DNA from 4 places in the Streptomyces sp. NPDC044704 genome. Region 4 is predicted to be linked to each of the others. Evidence: riboswitches for the same ligand, from Rfam matches in the RefSeq annotation. Region 4 holds a riboswitch; each other region holds the start of a gene.
What was found. A riboswitch is a leader RNA that binds a small molecule or an ion and turns the genes downstream of it on or off. The one in region 4 is predicted to bind cobalamin.
Positions count from the first base shown of each region.

Region 1: it holds a riboswitch for cobalamin, as region 4 does, so the genes downstream of both, AC07B0_RS19425 (energy-coupling factor ABC transporter permease) here and AC07B0_RS25220 (cobalamin biosynthesis protein) in region 4, are expected to answer to the same signal.
Region 2: it holds a riboswitch for cobalamin, as region 4 does, so the genes downstream of both, metE (5-methyltetrahydropteroyltriglutamate--homocysteine S-methyltransferase) here and AC07B0_RS25220 (cobalamin biosynthesis protein) in region 4, are expected to answer to the same signal.
Region 3: it holds a riboswitch for cobalamin, as region 4 does, so the genes downstream of both, AC07B0_RS07210 (prenyltransferase/squalene oxidase repeat-containing protein) here and AC07B0_RS25220 (cobalamin biosynthesis protein) in region 4, are expected to answer to the same signal.

Region 1 is NZ_JBWKGY010000007.1:146,284-148,471, forward strand. It holds gene AC07B0_RS19420 (energy-coupling factor ABC transporter substrate-binding protein) at 1-132, opposite strand, end outside; gene AC07B0_RS19425 (energy-coupling factor ABC transporter permease) at 132-827, opposite strand; cobalamin riboswitch at 857-1,052, opposite strand; gene AC07B0_RS19430 (flavodoxin family protein) at 1,176-1,901, shown strand; gene AC07B0_RS19435 (AMIN-like domain-containing (lipo)protein) at 1,995-2,188, opposite strand, start outside.
Region 2 is NZ_JBWKGY010000022.1:88,413-90,600, forward strand. It holds gene metE (5-methyltetrahydropteroyltriglutamate--homocysteine S-methyltransferase) at 1-1,280, opposite strand, end outside; cobalamin riboswitch at 1,456-1,680, opposite strand; gene AC07B0_RS34690 (3-hydroxybutyryl-CoA dehydrogenase) at 1,831-2,188, opposite strand, start outside.
Region 3 is NZ_JBWKGY010000002.1:630,861-633,048, forward strand. It holds gene AC07B0_RS07205 (prenyltransferase/squalene oxidase repeat-containing protein) at 1-234, opposite strand, end outside; cobalamin riboswitch at 561-689, shown strand; gene AC07B0_RS07210 (prenyltransferase/squalene oxidase repeat-containing protein) at 821-2,188, shown strand, end outside.
Region 4 is NZ_JBWKGY010000011.1:58,945-61,132, reverse strand. It holds gene AC07B0_RS25225 (cobyric acid synthase) at 1-189, opposite strand, end outside; gene AC07B0_RS25220 (cobalamin biosynthesis protein) at 186-1,160, opposite strand; cobalamin riboswitch at 1,197-1,353, opposite strand; gene AC07B0_RS25215 (hypothetical protein) at 1,459-1,680, opposite strand; gene AC07B0_RS25210 (inorganic phosphate transporter) at 1,709-2,188, opposite strand, start outside.

The DNA.
Region 1 (2,188 bases), on a different contig from region 4:
CGCCTCCGCCTGCGCGTCGGCGCCCGCGAACGGCTCCTCCTTGCCCTCGCCGAGTCCCAGCGCGAGCGGGAGCACGGCCAGCGCCGCCACCAGGAGCAGCAGCAGGGTGTTGATCTTCGCGTTCCTGGTCATCAGAGCGCCGCCTCCTGCTTCGTCTTCGTCCCGGTGAGCTTGGCGACGCCGAGGCGCACCAGGTCGGACTTGCTGGACTGCATGAGCAGCCGCACCACGAGCACGGTGAGCAGGCCCTCGCTGACCGCGAGCGGGATCTGGGTGAGGGCGAAGATGCCCGCGAACTTCTCCAGCGCGCCGACGAAACCGCTGCCCGGGTCCGGGAAGGCCAGCGCCAGCTGGACGGAGGTCACGCAGTAGGTGATCAGGTCGGCGAAGAAGGCGCCGAAGAAGACCGTCACCATCAGCGGCACGTCGAACTTCTTCAGCAGCCGGTAGACCCCGTAGCCCGCCCACGGGCCGGCGACGGCCATCGAGAAGACGTTGGCACCGAGGGTGGTGAGTCCGCCGTGCGCCAGCAGCAGGGCCTGGAACAGCAGGGTGATCGTGCCGAGCACCGCCATGATCGGCGGCCGGAAGAGGATGGCCCCCAGTCCGGTGCCGGTGGGGTGTGAACAACTGCCCGTCACCGAAGGGATCTTCAGGGCGGACAGGACGAAAGTGAACGCTCCGGACGCTCCGAGCAGCAGGGTGCTCTCCGGGTTGGCCTTCACCTCGCGGGTGAGGGCGCGGACACCGTGGACGACGAAGGGAGCGGACGCGGCGCCCCAGGCGACCGCGTGCAAAGGGGGAAGGAACCCCTCGGCTATATGCATGAGTAGAGAGACCTCTCCAGCACCTCGTGGATGGACGACGCGCCCCGGCCGGTCTCCTGGCTCACGGGTACTGATGCCCTGGCTCCGCCTTCCCGGGGCCGTGCGGTCTCCCGCGCGGAACCCAGTGGCTTCCCGCAGGAGTGGAGCCGGACTTCCCGATCACAGTGGCGAGGGCCGCACCGGTTTCCCACCGGTTTCCCGAACACCAAGGCCCGCTGACAGTAGTCGTCCGCGCCGACCGGTAACAACCCGCCCCCGTGCGCGGGGGTGACCGGAGGCCGTCCGGCGGTGCCCCGGAAGGGTGCGGTCCGATGGCGGTCCGGGCCCCGGCCGGTCAGCGTGGGGGGCGTGGCTGACACCTCCTCCGGCGCTCCCGCCTACTCCGACCTCTCCGCCGTCTACGTGAACTGCACGCTCAAGCGCTCGCCCGAACCCAGCAACACCGAGGGACTGATCGCCAGGAGCCGCGCCGTCATGGAGGCCGCCGGCGCCCGGACCTCACTGATCCGGGCCGTCGACCACGACATCGCCACCGGTGTCTGGCCGGACATGACCGAGCACGGCTGGGAGACCGACCAGTGGCCGGTCCTCTACAGCCAGATCATGGACGCCGACATCCTCGTGCTCTGCGGCCCGATCTGGCTCGGCGACAACAGCTCCGTCATGAAGCAGGTCATCGAGAGGCTCTACGCCTGCTCCTCGATCCTCAACGAAAAAGGCCAGTACGCCTACTACGGGCGCGTCGGCGGAGCGCTGATCACCGGCAACGAGGACGGCGTCAAGCACTGCGCCATGAACGTCCTCTACAGCCTCCAGCACCTCGGCTACACGGTCCCCCCGCAGGCCGACGCCGGCTGGATCGGCGAGGCCGGCCCGGGACCCTCCTACCTGGACCCCGGCTCGGGCGGCCCGGAGAACGACTTCACCAACCGCAACACGGCCTTCATGTCCTGGAACCTCATGCACCTGGCCGCGCTCCTCAAGCGCGCGGGCGGCGTCCCCGCACACGGCAACCAGCGCTCCCTGTGGGACGCGGGCTGCCGCTTCGACTTCCCCAACCCCGAACACCGCTGAGCCCCGTACCCCGTCCGTCCGGGATCCGGCGGCACGACGCCGGGGGCCCGGGGTGTGCGACACCCCGGGCCCCCGGACGGCGTGCCGGTCAGGTCAGCACGTGTTGGGGTGCGAGACGTCCACCACGACCCGCTCCGGGTTGTGCAGGACGGTGACGCCGTAGGCCGGCCGGGTGTCGAAGGCGGCGCCGAAGGTCACGTAGCCCTCGTAGTCGCCGGTCATGGCGAGGCCCTTGAGCTTGCTGAGGTAGATCTTCTGGAGCTTGGGGCCCTTGTAGACGTTCTGAC
Region 2 (2,188 bases), on a different contig from region 4:
TCGGCGTAGGGCTGGGCCCGGCGGCCGTCGGCGTCGGTGATCGCGGCGGTGCGGGCGCGGACGGCCGGGTCGTGGGTGATCGGGGAGGTGGCCCGGGAGGCGAGGTCGGCCTGGTTGGCGGCGAGTTCGGCGGTGATCGCTCCGGGGCCCTGGGCGAGGCCGCGGGCGAGGGTGGTGATCTCGGTGGTCTTCTGGCGGGCGAAGGCGAGCCAGCGCCGGATCTGCGGGTCGATGTCGCGTTCGGCGGTGGCGTCGAGCGGGACGTGGAGCAGGGAGCAGGACGCGGCGACGTCGACGGAGCCGGCGAGGCCGAGGAGGGTGCCGAGGGTGGCCAGCGACTTCTTGTGGTCGTTGATCCAGATGTTGCGGCCGTTGACGACGCCCGCGACCAGGCGCTTGCCGGGCAGGCCGCCGACGGCGGCGAGGTCGCGGAGGTTGGCGTCGGCGGCGTCGGTGAAGTCGAGGGCGAGGCCCTCGACGGGCGCCTTCGCCAGGACGGGCAGGGCGTCGCCGAGCCGGTCGAAGTAGGTGGCGACGAGGAGCTTGGGGCGTTCGGTGAGCGCGCCGAGCTCCCGGTAGGTGCGGGCGGCGGCGTTCAGTTCGGCGGGGGTGCGGTCCTGGACCAGGGCGGGTTCGTCGAGCTGGACCCATGCGGCGCCGGCCGCCTTGAGGTCGGCCAGTACCCGGGCGTAGACGGGCAGCAGCCGGTCCAGGAGGGTGAGCGGTTCGAAGTCGTCGGCCACGCCGGGGGCGGGCTTGGCGAGCAGCAGGTAGGTGACCGGGCCGACCAGGACCGGGCGGGCGGTGTGGCCGAGGGCGAGGGCTTCGCGGAGCGCGGCGACCTGCTGGGCGGAGTCGGCCGTGAAGACGGTGTCGGGGCCGAGTTCGGGGACCAGGTAGTGGTAGTTGGTGTCGAACCACTTGGTCATCTCCAGCGGGGCCACGTCCTGCGTGCCGCGCGCCATCGCGAAGTACCCGTCGAGGGCGTCGGTTTCGACGGCCGCCCGGTGGCGGGCGGGGATCGCGCCGACCATGACCGTGGTGTCCAGGACGTGGTCGTAGTACGAGAAGTCGCCGGTCGGAACCTCGGTGATGCCGGCGTCGGCCAGCTGGGCCCAGTTGGTGCGGCGCAGGTCGCGGGCGGTCTCCCGGAGGGCGTCGGCGCTGACGCGGCCCTTCCAGTAGCCCTCGACGGCCTTCTTCAGTTCGCGGTTGCGGCCCTGGCGGGGGTAGCCGTACACGGTGGCCCGTACTGCCGCGGCTGCGGATTCGGTGGTCACGGAACTCTCCTTCGCGAGCGTGTCTCCATGGACCCGGTGGCGGTCCGAGGGTGCGAAGGGGTGCCGGAACGGGCGGACCGCCGGGACCGCGTACGACGGGGTACGCGACGGGGAGGATCCGCCTGAGGTGCACGCCGACCCGCCCACGAGGTCACCGGGAAACCGTGCGCGGTCGTTCGCGCACGGGCAACGGGCAGGTCTTCGGACTCGCGGGCGCGCCTGCCGGTCTCCCGGCGGGCACCTACTGGCCGTCGCTTCCCAGGACCGGTTCCGGTCCCAGTGCGTATGACGGCGGTCGTTCCCGCTCACCGCTGCGGGGCAGTCCCGGATTCCCACCGGGTTCCCTCTTACGACGCATCCCGTCTGGCGGACGGGGCGAACCAGCTGCGGACGCCAGCGTAGGCGGACCCGGTCGAGAACCGGTCCAACCGTCCACATGCCGGACGGGGAAATGAGATGCGGCGCGGGTGCGGCGACACCACTCGCCGTACCCGCGCCGCACTCCCGCGTCCCCGGCGCACCCTCTGCCCGGGGGACGTGCCGGGGCCCCTCAGCCCCGGCCGTAGGTGTGGAACCCGCGGCCGCTCTTGCGGCCCAGCAGCCCGGCCTGCACCATCCGCTGGAGCAGTGGGGGCGGGGCGTACAGGGGTTCCTTGAACTCCTCGTAGAGCGAGTCGGCGATGGCCGCGACGGTGTCCAGGCCGATGAGGTCGGCGAGTTTGAGCGGTCCCATCGGGTGGGCGCAGCCGAGTTCCATGCCGGCGTCGACGTCGGCCGGGCTCGCGTACCCGGATTCGGCCATCCGGATGGCCGAGAGGAGGTAGGGGACCAGGAGGGCGTTGACGACGAAGCCGGCCCGGTCCTGGGAGCGGACGGTGGTCTTGCCGAGGGTGTCGCGGGCGAAGTCC
Region 3 (2,188 bases), on a different contig from region 4:
GGTCGTCGGGGTGGTGTCGCAGCCGCGCTCTACCTTGCCGCCGAAGGGGCCGAAGTCCACGGCGACGACGGCGCCGTTGGCCGCGGTGCACTGGTCGACCGGATCGGCGTTCGCGGACGAGGGAACCGTGAGGAAGGCCACTCCCGACCCGAGCGTCAGGAAGGCCGCGGTCACGAGGGAGAAGAACCGCCGTCTCGTTCCCGACTGCCGTTTCGCCTGCTGTTCGGTCCCCACCGCGGCCCCTCGTCTCTGCCGGGCGGCTGCGCACGTGGCGAGGAACCCCCGCACGGCTCTCGGGCCATGGGGAGGCTGCGACGACCACACCGCAATCCGCGACGGCGTTCTTCGTACTGTGGCCCGGCCCCAGGCAATCCGGCTCGCCCGGACGTACCGGGCCTACGGTTGCGGGTCAGCGCCGGAATTCGACCGGCTTCCCCTGGTGCTGAGCAGTTATCAGCCGGAGTGCAACACGGATCCCGACGACGCGTCAAGGTGGCATGAGTCTCAGCCGACCGATCCTGGACCGCCGCGGTCCGCCCCCGGAAGCGGAGGCTGGCGGTCCCCTGACCGCTCGGGTAGCGTCCTGGGCTGCCACATGGGGGAATCCGGTGCGATGCCGGAGCTGACGCGCAGCGGTGTGGAACGGCGGGGGCCGTTTCCGAGCCCGAATGCCCATACGGCGATGCACCACAGGAAGCCGTACCACGCGTTCCGGACGGCGGTTCCCCGGCCTTGCCCTGCCGTGCCCCGAGCTCCGTGCGCGGTGACGCGCGGCGTGAGCGGGGAGGGACCGGCGTCCGCCGATTTCCAGGAGCAGGCCATGTCCCGTCCCCGTACCTCCCGCCGCCTCGCGCTGGCGGTGCCCGCCGCGCTCGGCGCCTTCGCCCTCACCGCGCTGCCCGCGTCCGCGACCTCGTCGCCCGCGCAGATCTCCACGTCCAAGACGAACGGTGTCGCCTACCTCAAGTCGCTCCAGGCGGCGGACGGTTCGTACGCCGGCTCCGGACTGTCCAACGAGTGGGCGTTCACCGCCTTCGCCGCGGCCGGTACGGCCGTCGCCGACGTGGCGCCGGGCGGGGACACGACGAAGAACGCCCGGACCGTCTACCGCAACCTGCTGTCCACGGCGGGCTGGCCCTCCGGCGCCCCGGTGGTCACCGACTACGAGCGCGCCGCCCTGAACGCGTACGCCGCCGGCATCGACCCGGCCCGCGTCTCGGCCTCCCGCAACCTCGTGGCGCAGGTCTACTCCTACTGGCAGACGGCCGAGGCGGGCTACTTCGGCCCGTCCGGGAACTTCAACGGCACCGTCTTCGCGGCCCTCTCGCTCGGCGGAGCCAAGACGCAGGCCGGCGGCGCCCGCGTCCCGCAGGCCCTGACCGACTCGATGGTCACGCGCATCCGCGCCAACCAGCACGTGGACGGCGGCTGGACCTACAACAAGGCCGAGGGCAACCCCACCGTCCTGAACTCCGCGAGCGACGTCGACATGACCGGCGCCGCGATGGCCGCGCTCTGCGTCTCCGGCGTCCCGAACACCGACGCCGACGTCGTCCAGGCCAAGAACTTCCTGAAGAGCAAGCTCGTCGCCAACTCCGGTGCCTTCAACTCCCTTTACGGCGTCAACACCAGCTCCAACGGCTGGGGCGTCGCCGGCCTCAACGCCTGCGGCATCAACCCGCAGACCGGGGACTTCCTCACCGCCAACGGCAAGACCCCGATCGACTTCCTGATCGCCAACCAGTACAACCCGGCGGGCGGCTTCAAGTACAAGCCGTCCGACACCGGCCCGACCGCCTACGCCTCCATCGACGCGCTGCGCGGCGTCGTCGGCGGCGGCTTCACCGCCGCCCCGCCGGTCCCGGTCACCCCCGGCGCCCCGCAGTGGGTCGCCCAGTCGACGTTCACCGCGGGCACCGCCACCAAGCTGGCGCTGACCGTCGACGACGGCGCCGGCAACCTCAAGGTGTGCTCGGTGGCGTTCACGCCGACCGGGACGACCACCACCCTCGGCGACGTCCTGGCCGCCGCCACCGGCGCCGCCACCCCGTCGGGCTGCGTCACGGGCGTGACGCCCTCGTCGGGCACCGGCACGATCACCGCCGTCAACGGCAAGGCCAACAGCGGCGCGAACACCTGGAAGGTCAGCGTCGACGGCTCGGCCTTCGCCGGCGCCCTGCGCGAGAAG
Region 4 (2,188 bases):
GGCCCGGCCGATCTCGGCGCCCTCCCGGGTCACGAACGAGTTCAGGGACATGTTCTGGGCCTTGAAGGGGGCCACCTTCACCCCCTGCCGGGCCAGCCACCGGCAGATGCCCGCCGTGACGACGCTCTTGCCCGCGTCCGACGTCGTACCGGCGACCAGCAGTCCGCCGCCGCGCTTCGCGCCGCTCATGCGCGCCCCCTCCGTGTCGTACGCGAGACCAGTGTCCGGGTGGCGGCGGTCCGGGCCAGGGCGCAGACGCCCAGCGCCAGCCAGGTCACCCGCCGCGACAGCCGGACGGCCCGCTCGATGTCGGCGACCTCCACCGGCCGGCCGGCCGCGCCGTTCAGCACGGCACGGTGCTCGGTCCGTCCGCCGTAGGCCAGCGTCCCGCCGAGCCGGACACCGAGCGCCCCCGCGAAGGAGGCCTCGACCGGGCCCGCGTTGGGGCTCGGGTGGGCGGCGGCGTCGGCGCGCCAGGCGCGTACGGCTCCCCGCCGGTCGGGTCCGGCCACGACGGCGGCGAGCGCCGTCAGCCGGGCCCCGGGCCAGCCGGCCAGGTCGTCCAGCCGGGCCGAGGCCCAGCCGTAGCGCAGGTGGCGGGGCGACTTGTGGCCCACCATGGCGTCGAGGGTGTTCACGGCGCGGAAGGCCAGCAGCCCGGGCACCCCGGCGACGGCCCCCCACACCAGGGCCCCCACGACCGCGTCGGAGGTGTTCTCCGCGACGGACTCGACGACGGCCCGGGCCATCTGCTGCCCGTCCAGGGACTCCGGGTCGCGCCCGCACAGGTGGGGCAGGCGTTCGCGGGCGACCTCGGTGTCCCCGGCGGCGAGCGCCCCGCCGATGGCGCGGGCCTCCCGGCCGAGCGAGGTGCCGCCGACGACGGCCCACGTGGCCGCTGCGGTCAGGGCGACGCGGGCGGCCGCGGGCCGGGAGCGCACGGCGCGGGCGGCCAGCGCACCGACGGCGGCCGCGCCGCCCGCGCACACGAGGGCGTGGAGGACGCCACGGCCGCGGTCGTCGCGCCACAGGGCGCGTTCGACGGCGGCGGCGGCGGTTCCGAAGGCGGCCACGGGGTGCCCGCGGCGCGGATCCCCGAGGATCCGGTCGCCGATCAGGCCCGCCGTGGCGCCGTACGCGAAGACGCGGTCGGCACGCATGGTGGCAGGTATGTCCTCACTCAGGGTCCGCGCCCTGGTTCGACGTGTCCGGCGGCGAGAGTTCCTGGCTCCCGGGGCCGCGCACCGCGTGCGCTGACCCGGTGACAGTGGCGGGACCGCGCCGGATTCGCACCGGACTTCCTCTTCCATGCCGCCGTATTGGCTCGGGCAGTCCACCACGCACCGCGAACGCCCGTCAACTTGCCGTTGACCTGCGGCGGGTTCGGGCGGGGGGCGCACCGGGGGTACGCGAAAGCTCCCTCCGGGAGGACCCGGAGGGAGCTTCGGACACGTCGTGTCAGGCGACGATCAGGTAGATCCCGTACGACACGGCCGCCGCGCACAGCGCGAAGCAGGCGTAGGCGCCGGTGCGCGCCAGGGCCGCGGTCCCGCCGTGCTCGGTGGCGGCCTCGTGCTTGGAGAGGCCCACCAGGCCCAGGGTGAAGAGGGCCACGAGGGCGACGGTGGCGGAGAGGCTGACTCCGAAGACGGAGCCGAGCGATGCCCAGTCGATGTTCATGCCGCTGATACCTCTGTCGTTCTCGGGGTCAGACCGCCGCGGCCGGAGCCGCGGGGGTCGTCGGGGTCGCCGTCGCGGCCGGGATGGTGGCCTTGAGGTCCTCGTCGGTCACGGCGGCGGTGGTACCGGCCGCGGCGGTGGTCGGCGGGACGGTGACGGCGGCCATGGCCGTGGTGACGACACCGGGCTCGTCCGTCGTGGTGGCGGTCTCCACCTCGTTGACGTTGTGGTGGTCGACGACCTGGCGGCGGGAGATGACCCAGATGGCGAAGCAGGAGGCGACCAGGAAGACGGTGACCGCGGCGATGCCGACGTCACCCGTGCGCATGACCAGCTCGGCGCCGGCGGCGACGAGGGCCGCGGCGGGCAGGGTCAGGCCCCAGGCGATGAACATGCGGGTGGCGGTGGACCAGCGGACCACGCCGCCCTTGCGTCCCAGGCCGGAACCCATGACGGCGCCGGAGCACGCGTGGGTGGTGGAGAGGGAGAAGCCGAGGGTGGAGGAGGC